DNA from 2 places in the Enterococcus sp. JNUCC 77 genome. Region 1 is predicted to be linked to the other one. Evidence: predicted binding sites of a transcription regulator. Region 1 holds the regulator's gene; the other holds the start of a gene.

The links. Region 1 encodes CtsR, which represses protease genes until heat stress. Its sites were predicted from a motif close to TTGGTCAAAAAAGGTCAAANA; they were not measured.
Region 2: a site for CtsR is predicted at 8,072-8,092, ahead of ACVWNY_RS08270 (ATP-dependent Clp protease ATP-binding subunit). Genes of this name have one in related genera too.

What each region holds. Positions count from the first base shown of each region.
Region 1 covers NZ_JBTHIG010000001.1:24,656-35,318, forward strand. Annotated here, with positions in the region: rRNA gene ACVWNY_RS00115 (16S ribosomal RNA) at 1-1,009, shown strand, start outside; rRNA gene ACVWNY_RS00120 (23S ribosomal RNA) at 1,239-4,151, shown strand; rRNA gene rrf (5S ribosomal RNA) at 4,235-4,350, shown strand; tRNA gene ACVWNY_RS00130 (tRNA-Val) at 4,367-4,439, shown strand; tRNA gene ACVWNY_RS00135 (tRNA-Lys) at 4,443-4,515, shown strand; tRNA gene ACVWNY_RS00140 (tRNA-Leu) at 4,525-4,606, shown strand; tRNA gene ACVWNY_RS00145 (tRNA-Thr) at 4,618-4,690, shown strand; tRNA gene ACVWNY_RS00150 (tRNA-Gly) at 4,718-4,789, shown strand; tRNA gene ACVWNY_RS00155 (tRNA-Leu) at 4,813-4,898, shown strand; tRNA gene ACVWNY_RS00160 (tRNA-Arg) at 4,916-4,989, shown strand; tRNA gene ACVWNY_RS00165 (tRNA-Pro) at 5,009-5,082, shown strand; gene ACVWNY_RS00170 (CtsR family transcriptional regulator) at 5,218-5,685, shown strand; gene ACVWNY_RS00175 (ATP-dependent Clp protease ATP-binding subunit) at 5,691-8,186, shown strand; gene ACVWNY_RS00180 (hypothetical protein) at 8,304-9,968, shown strand; gene ACVWNY_RS00185 (biotin--[acetyl-CoA-carboxylase] ligase) at 9,998-10,663, opposite strand, start outside.
Region 2 covers NZ_JBTHIG010000001.1:1,669,407-1,680,069, forward strand. Annotated here, with positions in the region: gene ACVWNY_RS08225 (beta-ketoacyl-ACP synthase III) at 1-200, opposite strand, end outside; gene fabT (fatty acid biosynthesis transcriptional regulator FabT) at 203-643, opposite strand; gene ACVWNY_RS08235 (SAM-dependent methyltransferase) at 865-2,028, opposite strand; gene ACVWNY_RS08240 (YkuJ family protein) at 2,152-2,382, opposite strand; gene ACVWNY_RS08245 (NAD(P)-dependent oxidoreductase) at 2,476-3,339, opposite strand; gene ACVWNY_RS08250 (glycosyltransferase family 4 protein) at 3,368-4,597, opposite strand; gene ACVWNY_RS08255 (LTA glycolipid anchor biosynthesis glycosyltransferase, IagA/BgsA family) at 4,616-5,656, opposite strand; gene ptsP (phosphoenolpyruvate--protein phosphotransferase) at 5,774-7,501, opposite strand; gene ACVWNY_RS08265 (phosphocarrier protein HPr) at 7,501-7,767, opposite strand; gene ACVWNY_RS08270 (ATP-dependent Clp protease ATP-binding subunit) at 8,178-10,415, shown strand; gene ACVWNY_RS08275 (glycosyltransferase family protein) at 10,433-10,663, opposite strand, start outside.

The sequences.
Region 1 (10,663 bases):
ACGTAGGTGGCAAGCGTTGTCCGGATTTATTGGGCGTAAAGCGAGCGCAGGCGGTCTCTTAAGTCTGATGTGAAAGCCCCCGGCTCAACCGGGGAGGGTCATTGGAAACTGGGAGACTTGAGTGCAGAAGAGGAGAGTGGAATTCCATGTGTAGCGGTGAAATGCGTAGATATATGGAGGAACACCAGTGGCGAAGGCGGCTCTCTGGTCTGTAACTGACGCTGAGGCTCGAAAGCGTGGGGAGCAAACAGGATTAGATACCCTGGTAGTCCACGCCGTAAACGATGAGTGCTAAGTGTTGGAGGGTTTCCGCCCTTCAGTGCTGCAGCTAACGCATTAAGCACTCCGCCTGGGGAGTACGACCGCAAGGTTGAAACTCAAAGGAATTGACGGGGGCCCGCACAAGCGGTGGAGCATGTGGTTTAATTCGAAGCAACGCGAAGAACCTTACCAGGTCTTGACATCCTTTGACCACTCTAGAGATAGAGCTTCCCCTTCGGGGGCAAAGTGACAGGTGGTGCATGGTTGTCGTCAGCTCGTGTCGTGAGATGTTGGGTTAAGTCCCGCAACGAGCGCAACCCTTATTGTTAGTTGCCATCATTTAGTTGGGCACTCTAGCGAGACTGCCGGTGACAAACCGGAGGAAGGTGGGGATGACGTCAAATCATCATGCCCCTTATGACCTGGGCTACACACGTGCTACAATGGGAAGTACAACGAGTCGCGAAGTCGCAAGGCTAAGCTAATCTCTTAAAGCTTCTCTCAGTTCGGATTGTAGGCTGCAACTCGCCTACATGAAGCCGGAATCGCTAGTAATCGCGGATCAGCACGCCGCGGTGAATACGTTCCCGGGCCTTGTACACACCGCCCGTCACACCACGAGAGTTTGTAACACCCGAAGTCGGTGAGGTAACCTTTATGGAGCCAGCCGCCTAAGGTGGGATAGATGATTGGGGTGAAGTCGTAACAAGGTAGCCGTATCGGAAGGTGCGGCTGGATCACCTCCTTTCTAAGGAAAATTACGGAGACTACACAAGTTTATCTTTATTCGTTCAGTTTTGAGAGGTCTACTCTCAAATCGTTCATTGAAAACTGGATACAAAAAACAAACCAAAAATTTTTAAAACAAACCGAGAACACCGCGTTGAATGAGTTTTTTAATAGTTCAATTGCTTATTTTTATTTATTGGAACTCTATCGCTAGAGGGAAGATAAAGACCCAACCGTAAGGTTGATAAGGTTAAGTGAATAAGGGCGCACGGTGGATGCCTTGGCACTAGGAGCCGATGAAGGACGGGACTAACACCGATATGCTTCGGGGAGCTGTAAGTAAGCTTTGATCCGGAGATTTCCGAATGGGGAAACCCAGCATCTTTAACAGGATGTTACTGTTCAGTGAATACATAGCTGAATGGAGGTAGACGCAGAGAACTGAAACATCTAAGTACCTGCAGGAAGAGAAAGAAAAATCGATTCCCTGAGTAGCGGCGAGCGAAACGGGAAAAGCCCAAACCAAGAGGCTTGCCTCTTGGGGTTGTAGGACTCCGATATGGTAGTTGATTGAAATAATCGAAGGACCTGGAAAGGTCTGCGAGACAGGGTAAAAGCCCCGTAGATGAAATTTGAATCACACCTAGGAGGATCCTGAGTACGGCGGAACACGAGGAATTCCGTCGGAATCCGGGAGGACCATCTCCCAAGGCTAAATACTCCCTAGTGACCGATAGTGAACCAGTACCGTGAGGGAAAGGTGAAAAGCACCCCGGAAGGGGAGTGAAATAGATCCTGAAACCGTGTGCCTACAACAAGTCAAAGCCCGTTAATGGGTGATGGCGTGCCTTTTGTAGAATGAACCGGCGAGTTACGATCCCATGCGAGGTTAAGTCGAAGAGACGGAGCCGTAGCGAAAGCGAGTCTGAATAGGGCGAATGAGTATGTGGTCGTAGACCCGAAACCATGTGATCTACCCATGTCCAGGTTGAAGGTGCGGTAAAACGCACTGGAGGACCGAACCCACGTACGTTGAAAAGTGCGGGGATGAGGTGTGGGTAGCGGAGAAATTCCAAACGAACTTGGAGATAGCTGGTTCTCTCCGAAATAGCTTTAGGGCTAGCCTCAGAGTAAGAATGATGGAGGTAGAGCACTGTTTGGACTAGGGGCCCATCTCGGGTTACCGAATTCAGATAAACTCCGAATGCCATACATTTATCTCTGGGAGTCAGACTGTGAGTGATAAGATCCATAGTCGAAAGGGAAACAGCCCAGACCACCAGCTAAGGTCCCAAAATATATGTTAAGTGGAAAAGGATGTGGGGTTGCACAGACAACTAGGATGTTGGCTTAGAAGCAGCCACCATTTAAAGAGTGCGTAATAGCTCACTAGTCGAGTGACCCTGCGCCGAAAATGTACCGGGGCTAAACATATTACCGAAGCTGTGGATTACACCTTAGGGTGTAATGGTAGGAGAGCGTTCTAAGGGCGTTGAAGGTAGACCGTGAGGACTGCTGGAGCGCTTAGAAGTGAGAATGCCGGTATGAGTAGCGAAAGACAGGTGAGAATCCTGTCCACCGTATGACTAAGGTTTCCTGGGGAAGGCTCGTCCGCCCAGGGTTAGTCGGGACCTAAGCCGAGGCCGAAAGGCGTAGGCGATGGATAACAGGTTGATATTCCTGTACTCGTTGTTTTTGTTTGAGCAATGGAGGGACGCAGTAGGCTAAGAAATCAGACGATTGGAAATGTCTGTCTAAGCAATGAGTCTTAAGATGAGTCAAATGCTTATCTTTATAAGGACAAGTTGTGATGGGGAGGGAAATACAAGTACCGAAGTTTCTGATGTCACACTGCCAAGAAAAGCTTCTAGTGAGAAAACAATGACCCGTACCGTAAACCGACACAGGTAGTCGAGGAGAGTATCCTAAGGTGAGCGAGCGAACTCTCGTTAAGGAACTCGGCAAAATGACCCCGTAACTTCGGGAGAAGGGGTGCTGATCTAACGATCAGCCGCAGTGAATAGGCCCAAGCGACTGTTTATCAAAAACACAGGTCTCTGCAAAATCGAAAGATGAAGTATAGGGGCTGACGCCTGCCCGGTGCTGGAAGGTTAAGAGGAGTGCTTAGCGTAAGCGAAGGTACGAATTGAAGCCCCAGTAAACGGCGGCCGTAACTATAACGGTCCTAAGGTAGCGAAATTCCTTGTCGGGTAAGTTCCGACCCGCACGAAAGGCGTAACGATTTGGGCACTGTCTCAACGAGAGACTCGGTGAAATTTTAGTACCTGTGAAGATGCAGGTTACCCGCGACAGGACGGAAAGACCCCATGGAGCTTTACTGCAGTTTGATATTGAGTGTCTGTACCACATGTACAGGATAGGTAGGAGCCGTAGAAGTCGGGACGCTAGTTTCGACGGAGGCAATGGTGGGATACTACCCTTGTGTTATGGCCACTCTAACCCGCATCACTAATCGTGATGGGAGACAGTGTCAGATGGGCAGTTTGACTGGGGCGGTCGCCTCCTAAAGAGTAACGGAGGCGCCCAAAGGTTCCCTCAGAATGGTTGGAAATCATTCGCAGAGTGTAAAGGCACAAGGGAGCTTGACTGCGAGACCTACAAGTCGAGCAGGGACGAAAGTCGGGCTTAGTGATCCGGTGGTTCCGCATGGAAGGGCCATCGCTCAACGGATAAAAGCTACCCTGGGGATAACAGGCTTATCTCCCCCAAGAGTCCACATCGACGGGGAGGTTTGGCACCTCGATGTCGGCTCGTCGCATCCTGGGGCTGTAGTCGGTCCCAAGGGTTGGGCTGTTCGCCCATTAAAGCGGCACGCGAGCTGGGTTCAGAACGTCGTGAGACAGTTCGGTCCCTATCCGTCGCGGGCGTTGGAAATTTGAGAGGATCTGTCCTTAGTACGAGAGGACCGGGATGGACTTACCGCTGGTGTACCAGTTGTCTTGCCAAAGGCATCGCTGGGTAGCTATGTAGGGAAGGGATAAACGCTGAAAGCATCTAAGTGTGAAGCCCACCTCAAGATGAGATTTCCCATTTCTTAAAGAAAGTAAGATCCCTGAGAGAAGATCAGGTAGATAGGTCAGAAGTGGAAGTGCAGTGATGTACGGAGCGGACTGATACTAATCGATCGAGGACTTAACCAAGATAAAATGGACTCGGAAGTTAAAAAAAGATGGAATGTTTTTTGATCCAGTTTTGAGTGAGCGAAGTTTACTCAACTAAATAGTGTGGTGGCGATAGCAAGAAGGATACACCTGTTCCCATGTCGAACACAGAAGTTAAGCTTTTTAGCGCCGATCGTAGTGAGGGGTTGCCCCTTGTGAGAGTAGGACGTCGCCACGCGAATTTTTTGATTTATGGAGGTTTAGCTCAGCTGGGAGAGCATCTGCCTTACAAGCAGAGGGTCAGCGGTTCGAACCCGTTAACCTCCATATGAGCCGTTAGCTCAGTTGGTAGAGCATCTGACTTTTAATCAGAGGGTCACAGGTTCGAGCCCTGTACGGCTCATAAAGATATGCGGGTGTGGCGGAATTGGCAGACGCACTAGATTTAGGATCTAGCGCCTTCGGGCGTGGGGGTTCAAGTCCCTTCACCCGCATTAAATAAAACGCCGGCTTAGCTCAGTTGGTAGAGCATCTGATTTGTAATCAGAGGGTCGAGGGTTCAAGTCCTTTAGCCGGCACTTTTTTAAGAAAAGCAACGAAAGTTTGCGGAAATAGCTCAGTGGTAGAGCACCACCTTGCCAAGGTGGGGGTCGCGGGTTCGAACCCCGTTTTCCGCTTTCTCTGAAAAGACCAGGGACATGCCGGGGTGGCGGAACTGGCAGACGCACAGGACTTAAAATCCTGCGGTGAGTGATCACCGTACCGGTTCGATTCCGGTCCTCGGCATTAGTACGAATAATGATGCGCCCATAGCTCAACTGGATAGAGTGTTTGACTACGGATCAAAAGGTTAGGGGTTCGACTCCTCTTGGGCGCGTAGTCTTTTTTTATTTTTACGGGAAGTAGCTCAGCTTGGTAGAGCACTTGGTTTGGGACCAAGGGGTCGCAGGTTCGAATCCTGTCTTCCCGATTCTTAGAAGGTGAAAACCTTCTATTTTTTTTACTCATTTTTAAACAGATAAGCTATTACTCTTTCTTTCACATGCTAAATTCGTTATAATTAAGGTCAGAAATAGTCAACAGAAATAGATAATGGGAGAGGATAATAGTGAGTCGAAATACCTCAGATTCAATCGAAGCATATTTGAAGGGTATCTTAGAAGACCATGAAATAATTGAAATCAGGCGAGCGGAAATGGCTCAATTGTTTAATTGCGTACCTTCCCAAATTAATTACGTGATCAATACTCGTTTTACTTTTCAGAGGGGATATATTGTTGAAAGTAAGCGAGGTGGCGGTGGTTATATTCGGATTAGCAAAGTACAGATTTCCGATCAACACTATTTCTTAGAACAGTTAATGAATTCTTTTGGAACGGAAATTTCGGAAGCAAATGCTTTTGGAATTATTCAAAAATTATTTGAAGAGAAAATTGTGACGGAAAATGAAGGAAATTTAATGCTGAGTGCATTGTCGAAAAACACATTGGGAATTAGTCAAATTGAAAATAGATTACGGGCGCGTGTATTACATGGATTTTTAGAACGTTTGAGTTATGAAAAAAAGGAGTGAAATAGATGGATCAATTATATACTGAAAGAGCGAAAGCAGTCTTGACGATTGCCCAACAAGAAGCGAAGTATTTTAAACATCGTTCAGTTGGTTCAGAGCATTTATTATTGGCTTTAGTTATTGAACAACAGGGAATTGCCGGAAAAACCTTGCGTCAAATGAATTCTACAGAAGCAGATATTCGTGAAGAAATTGAAAATATGACTGGTTATGGTTCAGTGACCAATTATGCAGAAGGTAGTTATTTACCTTATTCACCGCGAGCAAAACAAATTTTGATTTTTGCTGATGATGAAGCCAAACGTTTCAATGCTAAATTGGTTGGAACTGAACATATTTTATTGGGCTTACTGCGGGATGATGAGATTTTGGCTTCTCATATTTTAGTCAATCTTGGATTAAGCTTACCTAAGATGCGTCAATTGCTATTACGTAAAATGGGCGTCAACGAATCGATGACTGGTAGCAATGGTCAAAACAATCGTAGAAAACCAGCGAAACAAGCGACAACCAATTCACAAGGGACGCCAACGCTTGATAGTTTGGCTCGTGATATGACCAAACTAGCTCGGGAAAAACGTTTAGATCCAGTGGTAGGTCGCGATAGTGAAGTTCGTCGTGTTGTTCAAATTTTAAGTCGCCGAACTAAAAATAATCCAGTTTTAGTGGGTGAACCCGGTGTTGGTAAGACAGCCATTGTAGAAGGCTTAGCTCAACGAATAATTACGGATGATGTGCCAGAAGACATGCGTGGAAAACGTCTAATGATGTTAGATATGGGCGCATTAGTAGCGGGTACAAAGTATCGTGGTGAATTTGAGGATCGTTTGAAAAAAGTGATTGATGAAATCTATAACGATGGCCAAATTATTTTATTTATTGATGAACTGCATACTTTAATTGGTGCCGGTGGTGCAGAAGGTGCGATCGATGCTTCAAATATTTTGAAACCAGCTTTGGCTCGTGGTGAATTGCAAACAATTGGTGCCACGACTTTAGATGAGTATCAAAAATATATTGAAAAAGATTCTGCATTGGAACGTCGTTTTGCCCGGGTACAGGTGGAAGAACCAACTCCTGAAGAAGCAGAAGAAATCTTAAAAGGCTTACGCCCACGTTATGAAGAACATCATGGGATTAAGATTACTGACGAAGCATTACATGCGGCGGTATCTTTATCAGTTCGTTATATTAATTCTCGTCAACTACCAGATAAAGCCATTGACTTAATGGATGAAAGTGGTGCGAAAGTCCGCTTAGATACGACAGATGAAGAATCTGAATTGGTAGAATTGAAACAAGAATTAGAAAACTTATCAGCAGAAAAAGAAAAAGCGATTCAAAACCAAGACTTTGAATCAGCTGCTCGTCTACGTTTGAAAGAAAAGCAAATGGCACAGGCTGTTGAAGCAGAAGCTTTAAAAGAAGCCAAACAAGAAAAAGGCTATGCGAATGAAGTAACAGAAGAAGATGTCGCTGCAGTGGTTTCTCAGTGGACCGGTGTGCCATTGCAACAATTAGAGAAAAAAGAAAGTCAACGGTTATTGGATTTAGAAAATGTATTGCATAAACGTGTGGTAGGACAAGAAGATGCCGTTAAAGCTATTTCGCGGGCAATTCGTCGGGCTCGGAGTGGTCTGAAAGATCCAAACCGACCAATTGGCTCATTTATGTTCTTAGGTCCAACTGGTGTGGGTAAAACAGAATTGGCGAAAGCATTAGCAGAAGCGATGTTTGGTTCTGAAGAATCATTGATTCGAGTAGATATGTCTGAATATATGGAAAAATTCAGTACGAGTCGGTTGATTGGTTCACCGCCAGGATATGTTGGTTATGACGAAGGTGGTCAGCTAACTGAAAAAATCCGTCAAAAACCTTATGCTGTCATTTTGCTAGATGAAGTTGAAAAAGCCCATCCAGATGTTTTCAATATCTTATTACAAGTTTTAGATGATGGCTACTTAACCGATGCAAAGGGTCGGCGAGTAGACTTTAGAAATACAATTTTAATTATGACATCAAATATCGGCGCCAGAGAAGTCCGCGAAGAAAAGAGTGTCGGCTTTGGAGCTAAAGATATCATGCAAGATCATGTCAGCATGGAAAAACGTATTTTTGAAGAATTGAAACGGACTTATCGTCCAGAATTCTTAAACCGAATTGATGAAACACTAGTATTCCAATCCCTTAATCAAGATCAAATTCATGAAATCGTGAAAATCATGAGCCAGTCAATTGTTGAGCGGATGACCGAGCACGAAATCAAAGTTAAAATTACACCGGCAGCAATCGATGTGATTGGAAAAGTTGGTTTTGATCCGGAATATGGCGCACGACCAATTCGTCGGGCACTCCAAAAAGAAGTCGAAGACCGTCTGGCTGAAGCTTTATTGTCGGGCTTAATTCAATTAGGTGATTCAGTGACTATTGGTGCCAGCAAAGGAAAGATTACTTTGACGGTAAAAAATGCTACTGAAGAAAAAGTTCCAGCTAAAGTATAATGACGAGAACGAGACTGTCAGAAGACAGTCTTGTTTTTTTTAATTTTTTCTCAAATCTATCATTTTATTGTTCAAAAAATGCTAACTTCGGTACAATAAGGCGGAGGAGTTGAGTAAATGAAACGTGCAATTTATCCAGGGATCATTGTGTTGGTAGCAATTTTATTTATTATGCCGCATTTTATTAGTCAAAATATGGTATTAGGGGCGGACGCGCTTTTTCATTACAATCGTTTTTATGAGACTGCGATGCAGATAAAACATCATAATTTTTCACCGTTTATTTCATTGTATGGTTTTCAGCAGTCTGCCCGAGTGGTTAATGCGGTCTATGGACCGGTATTTGCTTATTTTCAAGGATTATTAGTTTTAGCGGCAGGGACTTGGTTTCGCTATCAAATCCTGTCGAATTTTATTTTATATTTAGTTTCAGGTTTCTCTATGTATGGCTTATTACGTTATGGAAAAGTTAAACGACCTTTGGCGACATTGACAGCAATTATTTTTATGACTACTTATACGGTTTTATATTGGACGATTAATCAAGGCTTTACCAGTTGGGGAACTAGCTTGATGCCTTTATGTTTGTTGCCGATTGTCGATATGAGTATGCGGCATCGTTTTCCAGTAGTAAAAGTAGCTTTGAGTGTAGCAGTATTGACCCAGATTCATATGTTGTCGGCTATTATGTTAGGTTGGATTTATATACCTTTTTTCATTAGCTATTTAATAAAGTCAGATATTAAAAAAACACTATGGCAACTTGTAAAAGCAATCGGGCTGTATGTATTATTAACAGTCAATGTCTGGGCTAGTCTATTAATGATGAATTTAGGTAATCATTTGCAGTTTCCGTTTGTTAATTATCATATGAGTGACAAGGCAATTAATTTAAAAGGAAGTTATTGGTTGGATTATCCGCAAATACTAGTACCTTTAGTAATTGTGATGCTACTGATCTTTATTGTGACCCATAAAAAAATTCAAGGCTTTACCAAACAGTTGCTAGGCACGAGCTTGTTCTTTTTATTGTTGTCGACTAGTTTGATTCCGTGGACTTTTTTAGTCCAGCATCATGTACCTTTTGTGTCTTTGATTCAATTTCCGTTCCGTTTCTTTGAGCCTTTTACGATGTTGTTCTTATTTTTTGCAGCTAGTATGTTGGAGCAATTGATGTTCAAACGCTGGTGGCATGGAGTGATGGCAGTCATTTGTTTGCTGAGTGTCCTCGGATCGATTTCAACAATTAATTTGCGCTTGGCTCGATGGGATAATATTTCTTTAAATAAACCTCATACTTATCGGATGAAAAACGTTGAGGAAACCAAAAAGGATTTTTACAGTAAAGATTTACAGCTGGCTTTAGAAGATATGCAAAAATCTAGTCCAGACTATTTGCCAACCTATGACAGCGATCAGAAAAATAGTTACCAATTATATGGAGAACAAATAATTTTAAACGATAAGAATTTTGAAAAAACCGCTAAAAATGGTGAATTGACGGTCACTTGGGAGAGTAAAACAGCTGGCATGGCTCGTTTGCCGGTAATTGTCTATCGCCGCACGCAATTAAGTCAAAACGGCCAACCATTAAAATATACGGATTTATCAGAAATTGGTAGTCCGACAGTAACTGAAAAGGTTGGAAAAAATCAATTGACAGTGAAATATTTGGTACCGTGGTATATTTATTTGAGTTTTGCGGTGAGTGTGGTGAGTTGGTTCGGTTGTTTGATCTTTAGTTTGCGAGAAGTTCGTCGCTTCCAAAAATTTAGAAAATAAAAAGCAAATCCAACGAGGATTTGCTTTTTTTATTGGATGCTGCTTAAACTAATTTCTCCAGAAGACAAGGTCATTTGTTCACCATCGACATCCACCACTAGTTCGCCGGTATTAGTAATGGCAATAGCTGTGCCGTAATGAGTTTCTTTTTGACGAATGAAGCTGACTTTTTTTCCTAAGACAAAAGATTTTTTACGATAAGTTTCTAAGTATTCAGCGGGGTCGGCCGCTAATAGTTTGAAGAAACGTTGCCAAATTTCAATGATTAATTGATTGCGGGTAATTGTTGGCTGGCCATCAGGAAAAATTGAGCTCGCTTTGTCTTGAAGTTCTGTTGGAAAACTATTTTGGGGAATCGAAAAATTAATGCCCATGCCGATAATGATGTATTTGAGTGAATTTGTCTCCACATCGGTCATCGCTTCAGATAAGATACCGACGATTTTTCTACCGTTTAGATAAATATCGTTGACCCATTTGATTTGGCTGTCTTGTTGTGTTAATGCATCGATGACTTCAGCAACTGCAGCTGCCATTAGCACTGTATATTGTGGTAACTCAGCTAATTGTTCTTTTGGTTCTAATAACATGCTCATATAGATACCAGCTTTTTCTTTTGCGAAAAAGGGACGATTGAAGCGTCCACGAGGTGCTTCTTGCATGTCGGCTATGACAAGTAAAGGAGTCGGCGTGCC
Region 2 (10,663 bases), 1.6 Mb from region 1:
GCCTGAGCAATTAATTTTTCAGCAACTTTTAAACATAAATCTGACGTATTTTCTTCAACCGCAATATGGCGTTGTCTGATACCAGTTCGACTGGCGATCCATTCATCAGAAGTTTCCATAAAACTAGTTAAGTCATCATTGGTTACAACTTTATCTGGTAAATAACGTGCGGTTGCGGTAATTTTCCCATATTGGTTCATACTCATTTGATTTCCTCTAAGTAACTGTATAAATTTATTAAAGCTCGTAAGAATACTTCTTGTTCGTCATCATTTAAATCTTTAATCGCCCGTTTCACCATTTCACGATGAAAATGCTGATGAACTCGAAAGACTAGCTTCCCTTTTTTTGTTAATGCTAATTTTACTACCCGACGATCATCTTCACTACGGATCCGATCAACATAACCTTTTTTTACTAAACGATTGATCGACGTGGTCAAAGTTCCTACCGTCACTAATAACTCTTTTGCAACTTCAGTAGTTGTTTTCTTCTTATACATGCCAATCGCATCAAGCGTATGCATTTCAGTAATCGTCAAATCACTAAACTGTGATTTTTTTAGTTCATTTTCTTCAATCGACAAAACGTCATTAAAGATTGAAACCAAGTAGGTATTTAATTCTTCCCAGTTATGTTCCATGACCCTCACCTAATTAGTTTGATTATCAAATCATTTGACTCTCAAACTATATCTTAAATCATTTGTGAATGCAAGGTTATTTCTTTAAAATTTATTTAAAATCTTAATGGAAGCAACTTCACACACGTATCAGCTGTATTAATTACTTTGATATCCAAGTTAATTTTAACCAAAAAAAAGAGTGACGCAAGTCTTTTAACTTACGTCACTTTTTATAAATTTTATACGTTACGATGCATTGGAATCGAATTATTATTAGCATGAACTAATAAATACTGATCCACATCAATGTTACTTGATTGGAATGATGCTGCACAAGCCTGCAAGTATAAATCCCACATGCGGTAAAAACTTTCATCACTTTTAGCAACGATTTTATCTTTAACTTGATGGAAATTTTCAGTCCAGTGTTCTAAAGTTAATTGATAATCTCGGCGTAAACTTTCTAAGTCAATTAATTGCAAATCATTTTCTGTAATGTGCCCAACGATCTCAGTCACACCTGGAATGTATCCGCCTGGAAAAATATATTTGTTAATCCATGCATTTTTTGCGCCGCCTTGTTGACGGCTAATTCCATGAATAAGTGCTGTTCCTTCAGGCTTCAAGCAATCATTTACTTTAGTAAAATATTCACCTAAGTTTTCACTACCGACATGTTCAAACATACCTACACTAGTAATATGATCAAATTTATCTGTCATATCGCGGTAATCCATCAAATAAACAGAGACTTGATTTTCTAATTTTTCGTCTTTTATAATTTTTTGAATATGGTCATACTGTTCTTCACTTAAAGTGATTCCCGTTGATTTTAAACCGTACTCTTTAGCAGCAATTAAAATAAGCGTACCCCAGCCACAGCCAATATCCAATAGTGTTTCACCAGGATTGGCATGTAATTTATTTAGGATGTGATGAACTTTATTTATTTGTGCTTGCTCTAAGGTATCTTGCGGTGTTTCAAAATAAGCACATGAATAAGTCATTGTTGGATCTAACCACAGCTCATAAAACTGATTGCCTAAATCATAATGACTGTGAATATCTTCTTTACTTTGTTTCTTTGTATGCTTTTCTTTTGGTAACCATTTTTTAAAATTTTTATTTGCAAAAAAACCATTGGCTTGCTTATAGACATCGTAAATTAAAGCTTGTATGTTACCTTCAACTTCGATTTTCTTACTCATATAGGCTTCACCTAGCGCAAGCGAAGCATTGTTAGTTAAATCTTTAACTGGAATTTTTTCATTAAATTTAATTTTAAAAACTGTTTCACCGTCATTGTTACCATATTCTTTTACTGAACCGTCCCAAAAGGTAACTTCGGTTTTTTCTGAAAATGATGGTTTAAATAATTGATTATATACTTCTTTTTCTAACATTTTTTTCCCTCCATTACTATATATATAATGACTGGAAATGAAAAATTTTACAAATATTTTGCAGCGAATTTCCGGGAAATTTTTACAAAAAAAACAAGCCATATTTTCAGGCTTGTTCCTAAACTATTGAATCAAATCGTAAATCTCCATCGCAACGATATCGATATTATCAAATTGGTAAGATTGCTTACTGTCAGATTCTGTTAATTCGAAAGTTTCGGTTGAACTATCATATGTTACAGTACATTTTTCAACGCCTTCTTTTTCAAAACGTCTTACTTGTACTTCGCTGTCAGTTGACTCTGTCATTGCTTCCAAACGCTTAATAATGGCAACTAATTGTGAATGTTTCATCTAGATGCCCCCTTTCCAATTAATTCTTGTATATTGTATCAAATCCATCTAATTTATGCATTGATTTTCGACAATTTATTTCAATTTATTTGTTCAGTCTTTCCACCATAGTTTGATTAAGCTTTGTGTACCTAAATTTTCAAAACCATCAGCTGCTAATTTTTCGTAAAGTTCAGTAGCTAGTTCAGTGGCCGGTAGATCTAAATTCATTTTTTTGGCTTCATCCAAAGCAATTTTCAAGTCTTTAATAAAATGTTTAACAAAAAAGCCCGGTGAATAATCTTGTTTTAAAATTCTGGGACCATAATTTGCCAATGACCAATTTGATGCTGCGCCACCGCCTAAAGTCTCAATCACACTATTTAAATCTAATCCCACTTTATCAGCATAGACTAACATCTCCGTCATACCAGTCATTGTTCCAGCAATCATAATTTGATTGGCCATTTTAGTATGTTGACCCAAGCCAGCACTACCGTGAAGAGAATAACTTTTACCCATGATATCAAATAATGGTACTACTTTATCGAAGGTTGCTTGGTCGCCGCCAACCATGATTGTTAAGGTGGCATTTTGTGCCCCTAAGTCGCCACCAGAAACTGGTGCATCTAAACTTTCAGCGCCAGCTTCTTTAGCAGTTTGATAAATTTTCTCAGCTAAACTGGGCGAAGAAGTGGTTAAATCAACTAAAACTTTATCTCTCACAGTTACACTAAAGACACCATTATCGCCGTAATAAATCTCTTCAACGTCACTTGGATAGCCAACCATTGAAAAAACTACCTCACTACTTTCAGTAGCTTTTGCTGGTGTATCTTGCCAAACAGCTCCCTTAGCGACTAATTCATCTGTTTTGCTCTTTGTCCGGTTATATACCGCTACCTCATGTCCTGCTGCTAAAAAATGTTTAACAATTGATTGTCCCATGACACCAGTGCCGATAAATCCAATTTTCATCTTAACTTCCTCCATGTTTCTATTTTTTTTACTTGCTATTAGAATTTTTCAATGAAGTTAATTTCATTCTTACCTTTTCTACAGGTGCTGTTTTATTTTCTGTTTCAAGTTGATAATGAACAAGCATTTCTTGGTAAAAATCTTGCATATCTTCACCGAATTTTTCAGCTGAAATCTCTTTTAACTTCTGTGCCCGATCTGACGTATTCATAGAAATATTACTCTGAACATATTCAATAAATGTTTTAGCAAAATCTTGATCATTTTTATAAGTAACACCTAAGGAAGGTTTATCAAATAATTGATTGAGATACTCATTGCCTTCCACACAACATTGCAAACCGGATGCAATCGCTTCTGCATATGTTAGTCCTTGTGTTTCAGACGTTGATGCACTTACAAAATAATCCGCTGCATGATAATAGAGCGAAACATTTTCATGGGGAACTTCCCCTGTAAAAACAACTGATTTCGAAATGTTTAAATCTTCAGCCATTTCTTCCAAATCTTTACGATAAGGACCCTTTCCCACAATTACCAATCGAACATTTGGTAAAGCTTCAAGTACTTCAGGAAACTGTTTGACAATCACTTGGATGTTTTTCTCATATGAAATACGGCTCAATGACAACGCCATTATTTCATCAGATGAAATTCCTAAATCTAAGCGTAACTGATCGGTCATTTCCTTAGTAATATCTGGCCGCAGATATTGTTTTATATCAATCCCAGTCGGAATCACCTTCATCGGGATATTCACATCGTAACGTTTCAAGGTATTTACCACCCGTTCACTGGGACACACGACTCCGGTTGAATGGTTAACAAAGCGGCCAATAAAATATTTAACTGCACCTGGTCGAACAACTTTTCCATTGGCAATATAATGTAAATAATCCTCATACATAGTGTGATAAGTATGAATCACTGGAATCTCTAAACGATTAGCCACCATTTTTCCTAAAAAGCCAGCCCCAAATTCTGTATGGGTATGAATTAAATCCAATTGTAAATCTTTGGCCACTTGATAAGCAAACCACATTCCTCGAACAACTATTCTGCGATCCTTAAATGAGACAAAAGGGACACTTGGCATACGCACGATATCTTTTTCCAATTCCAAAGCATCGGGATCAGTCGTCGTGAATATGTAAACCTCATGACCTAATTTTTCTAATTCGATTTTCAACGTTCGAATAGATGTTGATACTCCGCTGACTTGCGGAAAATAAGTATCTGTAAAAAATCCAATTCTCACACTTCTTCCTCCAAGCTATCACATAATCCGTCGATAAATTTCATGGTTATAAGGTAGATCCAGTACTGATTGATAGACGGTTTGCAATTCTTTACCAATCTCATTAATACTTTTTGTTTGGGCAGTCCTAAATCCTGCTAAACTTACATTCGGTAATTTTTTCTCGGTAATTTTCCTGATTAACTCTTGAAACTCTTGGTTATTATGACCCATGTAACAATTATAACCATTTTTCAGCCAGCCTTCATAGACTGGTATGTCTCTGACTAAAATTTGTTGCTGACTAGCTAAAGCTTCTAAGACAACAATACCTTCTGTTTCTTCATAAGAAGGAAAGAAAAATAAATCAGCCGCAGAATAGGCCCCTTCTATAATATCACCGTTGATATACCCAGGGAAAATGACATTTTCAGGATGATCTTTCTTCACGATTTTACGAATTTTATGGGGAATTGATGCCATTGGAACATGACCAAACCAAATAAAAGTATAATCTGGCATGTTCTTTGCGATTTCTACAAAATCAATAATTCCTTTTCGTTCAAAAAACAAGCCAACACAAATAATTACTTTGTCACTAGCCGTTAATTTGAAGTGATCACGAAAGAGCGTTCTTTTTCGTTCATCAGGGTAATACTTTCGTAGGTCAATCCCATTTGAAATTGCTGCAATTGGTTGTTTTAACCCATAATTTTTCAATAACTTTCGCGAGTATGATGTTGGCGTAATAATAAAATCACTTTCTTGATATAAAGATACCAGCCATTTTTTAAATAGCGGTGCCATTTGATTAGATCCTACAAAAGAATTACGAAAATCTTCTTCTGTTGAATGGGCATGATAAATAATTTTCTTGCCATTTTTCTTTGCCTTTTTCACTAATTGATAACTCTTCGGTCCATAGGTGTTCACGTGTAAGATATCATAATCTTCCGCTTTAGGATTCGTAGTAAAATCAATTCCGACTGATTGTAATGCTCTTTTTTGATGGGCCTCAGCTCGACCGATCCCAGATTTCCCAATGACATTTTGGCCTTCAAAATATAATAATATTTTCATGGTAACCTCCTGTAATCAAAACCCATTATACCATAGCCAGATTTTTATACGCTCCAACCAGAGACTGAATTCAAAAAAAAAGAGCATTGTCTTTTTCAGACAATACTCTTTAGATGATTATTTTACGTATTGATTTACTAAGTCAACAACTTCTTCCATTGTATCGCAATCATTTAATGCTTTTTCAGCAAGTTCTTGCATGTCTGTTGTTGTTAAACGTTTCATTAAGCTACGTGTTTTTAAGATAGAAGTGGCACTCATTGAGAACTCATCCAGACCCATACCCATTAAAATCGGCACAGCTGTTTGATCGCCAGCCATCTCACCACACATACCGGCCCATTTACCTTCAGCATGTGCTGCATCAATAACATTTTTAAGCAAACGTAGAATTGATGGGTTGTATGGTTGATATAAGTATGAAACTTGTTCGTTCATACGGTCTGCAGCCATTGTATATTGAATTAAATCGTTGGTACCAACACTGAAGAAATCAACTTCTTTAGCAAATTTATCTGCTAAAACAGCTGCCGCAGGAATTTCAATCATAATCCCTACTTGGATTGTATCAGAAACTTTTACGTCTTCTGAAATCAATTTAGCTTTTTCTTCTTCATAAATTTTCTTAGCTGCTCTAAATTCTTTCAAAGTAGCTACCATTGGGAACATAATCCGTAAGTTTCCAAAAACAGAAGCGCGTAATAATGCCCGTAATTGTGTACGGAACATACCATCACCTAGTTCAGATAAACTAATTCGTAATGCCCGGTAACCTAAGAAAGGATTCATTTCATGCGGTAATTTCAAATAAGGAAGTTCTTTATCTCCACCAATGTCCATAGTCCGAACAACGACAGGTTTTCCATCCATACCTTCAATAACTGCTTTGTAAGCTTCAAATTGATCTTCTTCAGTTGGAAAATCTGGTGCATCCATGTATAAGAATTCTGTACGGTATAGACCAATAGCTTCAGCGCCATTAGCGTGAACACCTGCTAAATCTTTTGGCGTACCAATATTTGCAGCTAATTCAAAATGCTTACCATCAGCCGTAACTGTTTCAGCATCTTTTAATTTTTCCCATTCTGCTTTTTGAGCAGCATAGGCTTCGCCAACTTTGATAAAATCATTGGCTTGGTCTTCGGTTGGATTAACAATAACTTCACCAGCGATACCATTAACCGCTAACTGATCGCCTTCTTTAACTTTGGCAGTAATTTCTTTAGTTCCCACGATAGCAGGAATTTCTAAAGAACGAGCCATAATTGCAGAATGTGAAGTACGACCGCCAATATCAGTAACGAAAGCTTTTACAAAGTTTTTGTCTAATTGGGCTGTATCACTTGGAGTCAAGTCATGAGCCACAACGACAACCTCTTCATCAATCATTGACGGATCTGGTAATGTTACACCCATTAAATGTGCTAAGACACGTTTAGCAACGTCACGAATATCGGCTGCCCGTTCTTGCATATAAGCGTTATCATCCATTGCCTCAAACATACCAATATACATATCAGTAACTTCTTTCAAGCTACTTTCTGCATTGATTTTATTATCAGTAATGTGTTGTTTAATTTGTCCGATCATTTCTGGATCAGATAATACCATTAAATGTGCATCAAATACTTGTGCTTCTTCTTCACCTAAGCTTTTTGCTGCTTTATCCCGAATTTTTTGTAATTCTGCAGAAGAAGCTGCCAAAGCGTCATCTAAACGCTTTTCTTCGGCAGCCACATCTTCAATATTATTCTTTTTAAAAGACAAATCCGGTTGTACTAGCAAGTAAGCTTTCGCAACGGCAACTCCGTCACTAGCGGCAATACCTTTTAGCATTTCAACCATTATTCAGATAGTCCTTCTTTCTTCATAGTTTCTACGATCGCTTCGATTGCTTCTTTTTCGTCAGCACCTTCAGCAGAGATAGTAACATCAGAGCCTTGACCAACACCAAGAGACATTACGCCCATGATTGATTTAAGGTTAACAGATTTACCTTTATACTCTAAATTAATATCTGAGTTGAATTTACTTGCTGCTTGCACCAATAATGTTGCAGGGCGCGCGTGAATACCTGTTTCAGCTACTACGTGAAAATCTTGTTTTTCCATCTTGACCATTCTCCTTTATAATTAAGAAAGTAAAATTTATGTTAGGGCTTTTAAAACACCTTTAGCCTTAGCCCTTCATTTCATTAGATTACCATTTTTTGAATTTTGATACAACAATTTTAATTAAATAAATTCAAATTAATGTATCCCCTTTCTTTTCGGCTTGCGGCAAAAAAATAATTATTGTTTCTTTTTAATCATTCATAAAAATTTATAAATATGCTATTTAGCACTCTTTTGATCCAAGTGCTAATTTTTTGAGCAAAACCCTTGATTTTAAATTTAAAGTCAGTATAATAAACTCAAGGTCAGTGAAAGTCAAACTTATGGCCGCAACTTTTACAGCGTATCTTTTTACGTACGCCCTTGCTAGTTGTAAAATAAAAGAAAATACTGAAAGGGTGAATGCGATGCTTTGCCAAAACTGTCATATAAACGAGGCAACAATTCATTTATATGCAAACGTCAATGGACAAAATAAGCAACTAGATTATTGCCAAAGTTGTTATCAAAAATTAAAAAATCAAGCAAGTGGAGGTGCTCCGCAAATGGCCCAAAATGATCCTTTTGGATTTGGTAGTTTAGATGATTTATTCCGTAATATGTCTAACCAAATGAACCAAGGTAGACAAGGTCAACCTGATCAAACACCACCAACACAATTTGGTGGCGGAAATGGATTGAACAATCAACCCCCTCGTAATGGTGGCGGTGGACTACTAGATGAATATGGTATTAACATTACAAAACAAGCACGTGATGGTGACATCGATCCGGTTGTAGGCCGTGATGATGAAATTCAACGTGTGATTGAAATTTTAAATCGACGGACAAAAAATAATCCAGTTTTAATTGGTGAACCTGGGGTTGGTAAAACAGCTGTAGTTGAAGGTTTAGCACAAAAAATTGTTGACGGTGACGTTCCTCAAAAACTAATGGACAAAGAAGTCATTCGTTTAGATGTGGCTTCATTAGTTCAAGGTACTGGTATTCGCGGACAATTCGAAGAACGGATGCAAAAATTAATCGAAGAAATTCGCTCTGCTGAAAATATCATCTTATTTATTGATGAAGTTCATGAAATTGTTGGCGCTGGTGCTGCCGGAGATGGCAATATGGATGCAGGAAATATCTTGAAACCAGCCTTAGCTCGTGGCGAATTACAAATGGTTGGCGCAACTACCTTAAATGAATACCGTATTATTGAAAAAGATGCGGCATTAGAACGTCGGATGCAACCTGTTCGAGTGGAAGAACCTTCTGTTGAAGAAACGATTGAAATCTTGAAAGGTTTACAACCTCGCTATGAAGATTATCATCATGTGAAATATACAGATGATTCAATTGTTGCTGCAGCTGAACTTTCAAATCGCTACGTGCAAGATCGATTTTTACCAGATAAAGCTATTGATTTGTTAGACGAAACTGGTTCAAAGAAAAATTTAACTATTCAATTGGTTGATCCAAAAACGATCGATAAAAAACTAGCTGAAGCTGAAGAACAAAAGAAATATGCTTCTCAACAAGAAGATTTTGAAAAGGCTGCTTATTATCGTGACCAAATCGATAAATTACAAAAAATGAAAGAAAAACAATTAACCGACGAAGAAACTCCTGTCATTACTGAAAAAGACATGGAAGAAATTATCGAAAAAAGTACTGGTATTCCTGTTGGCGAACTAAAGGAAAAAGAACAACTACAGTTGAAAAACTTATCTGATGATTTGAAAAAACATGTCATTGGTCAAGATGAAGCAATTGATAAGGTGGCGAAAGCGATTCGTCGTAACCGGGTCGGTTTAAATAAGAAAAATCGTCCAATCGGTTCATTCCTATTTGTTGGACCAACCGGTGTTGGTAAAACTGAATTAGCTCGTCAATTAGCGAAAGAATTGTTTGGTTCTGATGAATCAATGATTCGCTTTGACATGAGTGAATATATGGAAAAACACAGTGTCTCTAAATTAATCGGTTCTCCTCCAGGCTATGTTGGTTACGAAGAAGCCGGTCAATTAACTGAACAAGTACGTCGTCATCCATATAGCTTAATTTTATTAGATGAAATTGAAAAAGCACATCCAGATGTACTTCACATGTTTTTACAAATCTTAGATGATGGTCGTTTGACTGACTCTCAAGGTCGAACTGTCAGCTTCAAAGATACAATCATTATTATGACAAGTAATGCCGGAACTGGTAAAATCGAAGCTAACGTTGGTTTTGGTGCTGCTAAAGATGGCGTCACTCGCTCAGTCTTAGGACAATTAAACAATTTCTTTGCACCAGAATTCTTAAACCGTTTTGATGCGATTGTAGAATTTGGTACTCTATCTAAAGAAGGCCTAATGGAAATTGTTTCCTTAATGCTAGATGATGTCAACGCAATGTTGGCACCACAAAAAATTACGATTGATGTACCGAAAAATGTCAAAGAAAAATTGGTTGAATTAGGATACGATCCTGCAATGGGTGCACGTCCATTGCGTCGGACAATACAAGAAAATATCGAAGACGGGATTGCCGAGTTTTATTTAGATCATCCAACAATTCATGAATTAAAAGCAAAACTTGATAAGGATGATCGGATCGTGATTACTTCTAAACCAGAACGTTTGGCTAAAGAAGATACTGCGACAAAAGAAGAATAACCAAAAAAGATGATGGCCTAGCGACCATCATCTTTTTTTCGTTGATAAATTAAAAATATTTCCCACGAGATAAAACCTATAAGAGTCATAAAACTAATAAAAGCTGAAAAGATGGCAACATTCGTATAATGATACTGGATCGTAATTTCATTTTGTCCTTTTACAATAGCTAGACCGGTTGTCCCAAAAGAAGAAATTTCTGTAGCGACTTTTTTTCCATTTAGAGTTGCTTGCTGACCTAAGTATTT